2 regions of the Streptococcus oriscaviae genome follow, and region 2 is predicted to be linked to the other one. Evidence: predicted binding sites of a transcription regulator. Region 2 holds the regulator's gene; the other holds the start of a gene.
The links. The regulator Rex, encoded in region 2, represses fermentation and respiration genes when NADH is low (regulators of the CRP and FNR family bind a similar motif). The targets are predictions, from matches to a motif close to TTGTGAANTANTTCACAA.

Region 1: INT76_RS03235 (nitronate monooxygenase) is a predicted target of Rex. The motif match lies at 2,084-2,101, and genes of this name have one in related genera.

What each region holds. Positions count from the first base shown of each region.
Region 1 is NZ_CP073084.1:660,251-664,460, reverse strand. It holds gene phaC (class III poly(R)-hydroxyalkanoic acid synthase subunit PhaC) at 1-584, shown strand, start outside; gene INT76_RS03245 (alpha/beta fold hydrolase) at 628-1,530, opposite strand; gene INT76_RS03240 (MaoC family dehydratase) at 1,603-2,004, shown strand; gene INT76_RS03235 (nitronate monooxygenase) at 2,116-3,048, shown strand; gene fadE (acyl-CoA dehydrogenase FadE) at 3,279-4,210, shown strand, end outside.
Region 2 is NZ_CP073084.1:430,811-435,020, forward strand. It holds gene INT76_RS02070 (cysteine desulfurase family protein) at 1-879, shown strand, start outside; gene INT76_RS02075 (DUF1831 domain-containing protein) at 880-1,227, shown strand; gene INT76_RS02080 (DUF4649 family protein) at 1,230-1,460, shown strand; gene INT76_RS02085 (redox-sensing transcriptional repressor Rex) at 1,556-2,194, shown strand; gene radC (RadC family protein) at 2,191-2,871, opposite strand; gene INT76_RS02095 (class A sortase) at 2,933-3,679, opposite strand; gene gyrA (DNA gyrase subunit A) at 3,682-4,210, opposite strand, start outside.

The DNA.
Region 1 (4,210 bases), 230 kb from region 2:
ACTTGGTGAAAAACTTAGTGACCGTTGTAGCACCGATTGATTTTTCACCTTGTGACAAGTTGCTCTTCCAATGGGGCAAATATTTGGATGCGGATAGCATGGTGGAAGCTTATGGCAATGTGTCGGGTGAAATCATGAATAACGGATTCTTGCTTTTGTCACCGATTAAGCTAACGACCAATAAATACCTGGACTTGATTGATAAATTGGACAATGAAAAGGCCATGACCAATTTCTTGGCTCTGGAAAGTTGGATTTTTGACAGTCCAGATCAGGCTGGGGCGACGATTCGCCAGTTTACCAATGACATGTATCATGACAATAAGCTCGTCAAAGGCGAGTTGATGATTGGGGATGAGCTTGTTGATTTGAAGAAGATCAAGCAGCCACTGCTGAACATTATCGCTAAACGGGATGATCAGGTGCCGACATTGGCTTCTGAACCGCTGCCTAAGTTGGTCGGCTCTAAAGATACGGAAACAGTTTATTACGAATCCGGTCACATTGGGCTTTTTGTCAGCAAGCGTTCCCGGGAGCAAGTTATTCCAAAATTGATGGAGTTTTACAGCTCTCACGATGACTAAAAGAAAAAACTCCTATCCATCCTTGGATGGGTAGGAGCTTCTTTCAATCATGCGGTCTGTAAAGGTAGTCTTTGAGAAGGGCAGTCAGCTGGTCTAGCTGATCTGTCAAAATTGAGTGACCTGCCTCCAGTACAATAAGCTGGCTGTGGGGCTGCAGGGCCTTATGTGTCAGCTTTGCAGTATCAAGACTGACAACGGGATCTTTGTCACCGTGGATAATCAAGACAGGCGCTTGAATCTTCTCGATGTGGCCGTTGCCAAGAGTGATGCCATTGTGTTCAAGCGTGATATTAAAGGTAAAGAGGCTGAGAAAGATGTCAGAATAGTTACGTTGTTGATAAGCGGCATCTAGGTAAACTTGAAATTCTTGTTCTGAGATGGGATTGTTCTGATAAAGAGGGGCAAGGATTTTCCGAATCAGCCCTTCCCGGCGATGTTTGAGGGCGTATTCAATTTTTTGAAGGGCGGGGTTCCACTTGGTCAGGGCTTTACTAGCCGGTATCATGAAGGGAAACATGCCAAGAGCAGTCAGAGGGTTGTCCTTGGGGGTGACGTAGCCCTTGACACCGACAGATGAAAGCAGGACAAGCTGCTGAATGAGCTTCGGACGAAGGGCTGCCATTTCAAGCGCAACACCGCCACCTGTGGACCAACCAAGGACGGTACACCTGTCAATCGCAAGCAGGTCTAACAGGTTCAAGACATCTCGGGCTAGGTCTGTCAAGGAAGCAATTGACTGGTGATAACTGGAGTGCCCAAAGCCGCGCATGTCAATAGCCAATAGCTGAACATGGTCTTTTAGTTGCTCCATAAGCTTTTCAAAATGCACCGAGGAGCTGAGATTGCCGTGGAGCAAGACCAGAACAGGCCCCTTCTTACCGACCTTCCGATAGCTGAGTGTTTCGCCAGTTGTCAGCTCTTGCTGAGAAATAGGAAATAATGTCATAAACTGTCCTTTCATTGACACCATTATACAAAAAGTTTTTAAAAATGCAATCATGTAGATTAGGAGAAACCAATGACGAAAGTATTTGAAATTGGACAAAGCGGAAGCTTTTCCAAAACCATTACAGAAACAGACGTAGTCTTATTTGCCGGGATTTCAGGAGATTTAAATCCTGCCCACACCAATGAAGTTGAGGCTGCACAGGGGATGTTTAAAAAACGGATTGCCCATGGTATGCTGGGGGCATCCTTGATTTCAACCGTGTTGGGAATGCACCTGCCAGGCCCAGGTACAATCTACCTTGGGCAAAACCTCACCTTCCTGAAGCCGGTTGCTATTGGGGATACTCTGACAGCAGAGGCGACGGTAGCCGCGGTAGATGAAAAGGGCTGGCTCACACTGGACACCATTGTGACCAACCAAGAGGGGGTAAAGGTTATTTCAGGAACAGCCAAGGTCATTCCTCCCAAATAAGTGTCTAAAACTTAATAAAGTCATATATAAGACATTGTTATAGGAAAAAGATTGAAAAGCCTTACAAGCTATGCTATTCTTGTGATAGATGTAACATTCAGGAGGAAAAAAATGAATCGTGTAACAGAATTGCTTGGAATCCAGTACCCTGTTTTCCAAGGTGCTATGGCACAAATCTCTCGTCATCAGCTGGTCAGCGCAGTTTCTAATGCAGGTGGTCTGGGAATCTTGGCATCCGGAGGGCTGACAGCAGAAGAAGTGCGTGAGGAAATCCGATTGACCAAAGCCCTGACCGACAAACCCTTTGCCGTCAATCTGATGCTCATGATGGACAATGTGGCAGAAATTGTTGAAGTTCTGATTGAAGAAGGAGTCAAGGTAGTCACGACCGGTGCTGGTACGCCTAAACCCTATATGCCACGCTTGAAAGAAGCAGGGGTTATCGTCATTCCAGTTATCCCATCCGTCAAACTAGCTCTCAAAATGCAAGAGTTGGGCTGTGATGCAGTTGTGACTGAAGGGATGGAAGCAGGCGGTCATATCGGTGAAATGACCAGTATGCCTCTGACTCGTCAGGTTGCTGCTCATTTGGATATTCCAGTCATCTGTGCAGGTGGCGTGGCAGACGGGCATGGCCTAGTAGCTGCCTATGCCTTGGGTGCTGAAGGGGTTCAGATGGGAACCGTCTTTCTTGCTGCAACAGAATGTCCAATTCCAGACAGCTATAAGCAGGCCGTTTTGGAGGCTGTTGATACATCAACCGTCGTGACAGGTCGCAAGTTCGGCGCGCCGGTTCGATGCATTCGCAATAGCCTGACAACCAAGTATCTGGAACTGGAAAGCCAAGATATTTCTCGCCATGAGTTAGAGAAGATAACCATGGGGGCCTTGGCCAAAGCAGTCAAAGAAGGTGATGTGGAAAACGGCTCTCTGATGGCAGGGCAAATTGCAGGTCTTGTCAAAGAGATCAAACCTGCAAAAGAGATTATCCAGCAGATATTTAACGAAGCAAAAGAAGTTCTTGGGAAACTTCACATAGATTAAGAAAACCAATTTTATCTACCTGGACAAAGGGCGGTGCATCCGTCTTTTGTCTTTTTTATGTCGAAAAAAAGTCTTGTGAAAAAGTCCACATTTACAAGGATAAAGCTATCAGTTTTTCTTATGGTTCTATTAATTTTTATTAAGTAGATTTTTTAGGAAAAGCAGGTTATGATAATGGTGTCAACAAAATGTAAACGCTTTACAAAACACTATACCAAAAAGGAGTTTTTATCATGTCAGTTAAAGAATTAGCAAAAGAGTTGTATCCAGAAGATTTGTTTGGTTATGCTGAGAAGCTGACCGAAGGCGAATTGAAGGTTCTCAAACACTTGCGGGAAGAATTGGAGGCGCGTGTTCGCCCGGTTCTGATTGACTGTTATGAAAAAGCATTGTTGCCACGCGAAGAAATTCTCGGAGCTTTTGCGGCAGCGAAAATCATGACCCACCCAGATCTCTTTGTGGGACGTGAAGGTTCTTGGAAGGCAAGTGAGCTTTACAACGCTTTCCTCTATCTGGAAATGGCACGCTTTGACCCATCTGTGGCAACCTTCTACACAGTACACGGTGGTCTAGGTTACAATACCATTCTTATCGGTGGCAGCCCTGAGCAAATTGAGCGTTTTGCTACGCCAGTTCGCAACTTTGAAGCCCAAACTTGCTTTGCCCTCACCGAGCCTGACCATGGTTCTGACATTGCAGGTGGTCTTGCAACAACTGCAGAACGCAAGGGCGATGTTTGGGTATTGAACGGTGAGAAACGCTGGATTGGTGGTGCTAAGACAGCCGACTTCATCCCTGTCTTTGCCCGCGATGTTGAAACGAAAAAAATCAAGTGCTTCATGGTTAAGAAAGGCAGCCCAGGCTTATCAGTTGAGAACGTTGAGCATAAGATTGCCCTGCGTCTAGTCAACAACGGACACATTACACTCAAGGATGTGGAAGTTCATGAAGACGACCGTTTGGTCAATATCAACGGTTATGGAGATGTTGCAAAAATCTTCGTGCGTACTCGTGCTGACGTAGCCTACATTGCCATGGGTACAGCAGCTGGTGCCTTCAATGCAGCCCTTCGTTTGACTACAACTCGTGAGCAATTCGGACGCAAACTCGGTGGCTTCCAGCTTGTTCAAGAAAAATTGGCTCGTATGCAAGCTAATGTGCA
Region 2 (4,210 bases):
CTCGCTCATCAAGACAAGGGTAAACACTTGATTACCACTGCTATTGAACATCATGCGGTTCTCCATAGCATGCGCTATTTGGAAGAACGGCTAGGATTTGAAGTGACCTATCTCGAACCTTTTGAAGGGACTATCCATCCCTCTCAGATCCAAGAAGCTCTACGGCCAGACACCATCTTGGTCAGCATCATGTATGCCAACAACGAAACGGGGTTGCTTCTCCCTATCAAAGAAATCGGACACATCCTTGCTGATCATCAGGCTGTATTTCATGTTGATGCGGTACAAGCCATCGGAAAACTTCCGCTTTTCCCAGAGCAAGAAGGGATTGATTTGCTTTCTGCATCTGCCCACAAATTCCACGGACCTAAGGGGATTGGCTTTCTTTATAGCCGCATTGCCAAATTTGACTCTCTCATTCATGGTGGGAAGCAAGAAAATCAGCACCGGGCAGGCACTGAAAATATCGCTGCTATCGCTGCTATGGCAACGGCGCTCAAGGAACAAACTACCAGACAAAAAGAACAGTTTCAGACCATCAAAGAGTTAAAAACCTATCTGGTGAAGGGACTTGACGGACTTCCTTTCTATCTCAATGAATCCGGCCCCTGTCTACCACACATTTTAAATGTCGGATTTAAAAACCAACTCAACGAGCAAGTGCTCATGCGTCTGGATCTAGCAGGTATCGCTGTTTCCAGTGGTTCAGCCTGCACAGCTGGTGTTGTCCAAACCAGCCACGTCTTAGAAGCCATCTATGGCAAAGAATCTTCACGCCTGAAAGAAGCCATCCGCATTAGCTTCTCAGAAACTACAACCACTCATGAATTGGACAAACTAATCGCAACCCTAAAAGAAATAATTGGAGGAACCCATTAAATGGCATTTGAACACTCTGTCACCCTCAAAAATTGTGACTACACTTACCAAATCAACCCAGCTATCAAAAAATATACCTTGCGCGACAATACCTTTGAACAAACCAAGGTAGGCAACTACCAACTGACACGCATGTTGGAAGAAGTTCCCAACTCTAACCAAGGTTTCCTGCTGAAAATCATCATCAATTCAGATTTGACTGGTTTTAAAATCAACATTACAGACAAATCTGGACTTCGCTTGGTTGACATCTTTAAACCAGACAGCAACAAGGTTATTCAAGAAAAATTCTATTTCTTGATGGATAGCCTAGTTGACCGCGAAATTTTCACAAAAGTGGGCAAATAAGAATGTTACGACTCACATATCAAGATGCCTACAAGCAGACAAAATCACAAGAATTTGAAGATTTGGATGCAATCCTTCTCGCCTTCTCTTCTTGTATTACCCTGCCTGACTACTTGAAGGTTCTCTCACTGACAGAAGATGAAAAAGACCTTGGTTACACCGGTTCAATCGGTGAACTCTACTCCTTTTTACAGACTATCAATCAAGAGAGAAGACTTAAAAAAACAAGATAAAAATCTTGTTTTTTTAATATTCTAAAACCTAACCGTTGCATTTTTCACAAACTTCCACTAGAATAGACATAGACATTCCAGAAGGAGAAAAGATTGTGAAAAAAGAAAAAAATACAACCATCCCTAGAGCAACTGCCAAACGCCTCTCCCTTTACTACCGTATTTTCAAACGATTTCATGCAGGGAATATCGAAAAAGCCAGTTCCAAAGAAATTGCCGAAGCAATTGGCATTGACGCCGCAACAGTTCGACGCGACTTTTCTTATTTTGGTGAATTAGGCCGTCGCGGCTTTGGCTATGACGTCAAGAAACTGATGGATTTTTTTGCTGAAATTTTAAACGACAACTCTATTACCAATGTTATGTTGATTGGTGTTGGTAATATGGGACGTGCCCTGCTCCACTATCGCTTTCATGAACGTAATAAAATGAGGATCGTTATGGCTTTTGAAGCAGATGACCATCCTGCGGTTGGGACCATTGATGAGAATATTCCAATATACGGTATTTCTGATATTCAAGAAAAAAATGCTGAAGCCAAGGCTCAAACAGCCATTTTGACTGTCCCAAGTAACAAGGCTCAAGAAGTTGCTGATCTTTTAGTAAAAGCTGGAATCAAAGGTATCTTGAGCTTCTCACCAGTCAACCTATCTCTACCAAAAGATGTGGTGGTGCAATATGTTGACTTGACAAGTGAATTACAGACTCTTCTCTACTTTATGCGCAAGGGCTAGTAAAGCTCGCTCTCCTCACGGAAACTGTAATAGCCTGAGCTTCCGACAATTAAATGATCTAGTAAAACCAGTCCTAGCGTTTCGCAGGACTTTTTTAATGTTTCAGTAAAAATTACATCATTGCGACTGGGATCGACCGAACCAGATGGATGATTGTGAACAATGATAAGGGATGTTGCCATACATTTGACTGCATAATGAAGGATTTCCCTAGGTTCAGCTATGCTACGATTCACACTGCCAATAAAGATTGTCTTCTGACTGATAATTTGATTCTGAGTATTGAGGTAGAGAGCTACTAGATGCTCTTGTTTTTTATCACCAAGTTCCTGCATCATTTTTCGCCCTAATTTCTCACTGCCCAATACTTGCCCCTTCAGACGTAGCTCGGACTGATTGATGCGTTTTCCAAGCTCAATCATCGCTTTGATTTCAATGGCCTTTACTTTCCCAATCCCTGTCAATTGCTGCAATTCTTCAATAGATAATTCTCGTAATGCAGCCAAGTTCTCCAATCTAGCCAGAAGATTGTTAGACACATGCGAAACCGATTCTTTTTTGGTTCCTGTTCGGATAAAAATAGCTAGCAACTCTTGATTGCTCAACTTTTCAGCTCCCACTTCCATCAAACGCTCTCTCGGTAACAAGGATTCTTCCTTAAATTCAATCTGATACATAGTATTCCTCCTCACCTATTTATTCGGAAAAAGATGAAAAAGAGAGCATTGATTTGCTCCCTTATCCATAATTATATTGATTGTATTTCTTAGAGAAGTGCTCCAAAATTTCCTTTGGTGCATCCTTGTAAGCAATGCTTGATTCTAGCTGCCCTTTTACAATCCGCCGTCCAGTTGCATCGTAATCCGTACAGGTTACCAAGGTAATTTCTGTGATTCCTTCTCGGTCATCGATCACTTCAACACTTTCAGGCGATACTGTTTCCACGCTGTTGATAACATAGGTGTAAACCTGTTGTTTATCGGTGATGTAAATCTTCATCCCCTGCTGGGCATTGTCTAGGGGTGAAAAAAGAACTTCACTCGCTCCTGCCACTCCAAAAATATGGTGACTGGCAAGGGAGTAATTGAGTTTGCCCATCTCCTGTCCTTCTTTCATGGTTCCTGCCCCATACATGAGGGCAACGTTAGACAAACCTTTAAATATCGGCAAGTTGATTCCCAGCTCAGGAATAGCAATGCCTCCGATAACCGGCAATTGCTGGGCATCCCACTGGGCCTTTAAAACGGCCTCCGTAGAGATGGATTCTACCTGATCAAAATCAAACGTCACCTCTGCCGCCTTATTTTTTTCAATATCACCTTCAGACACCTGGTCGATTTGGTAGCGATCTGTGTTTAAGGCGATGATGAAATTTCGGATTGAGGTATTAAAAATGAGGGCTAGAGCAATCAGAACCAGAAGGAGGGCTAGGAGGTTCCTCCACCACCCACTCCTTTTCTTCTTTCTCTTTCTTTCTCTTGCCATGGTCATTCGTCAGCCTCCTCTTCGGTATCTGAAGCTTCTGCAGGGTCAACCAAGGCAAAGGTAACAATGCGAGAACTGTCGTTTAGACGCATGACTTTCACACCCATGGTTGCACGGCCCGTCTGCGAAATGTTGGCTACACTTGTTCGGATGATGACACCGTTATCCGTGATAACCATGATGTCCTCATCACCTGAAACTGTTGTCAGGCCTGCAAGGTACCCATTCTTATCTGCTACTTTCAGAGTCTTAATACCCTTACCGCCACGACCCTTAGTTGGGTATTCACTAGCAGGGGTACGCTTACCGAAACCTTTTTCCGTTAAGACTAGAACTTCCTGACCATCTGCAACCATGGTCGCTCCTATCAGACAGTCACCTTCACGCAAATTGACACCACGAACACCTGTCGCGGTACGGCCCATGTTACGTACATCTGTTTCCATGAAGCGAACAGAATAACCAAACTTGGTTCCCATGATAATATCAGCCTGTCCATCTGTTAAAAAGACATTGATTAGCTCATCATCG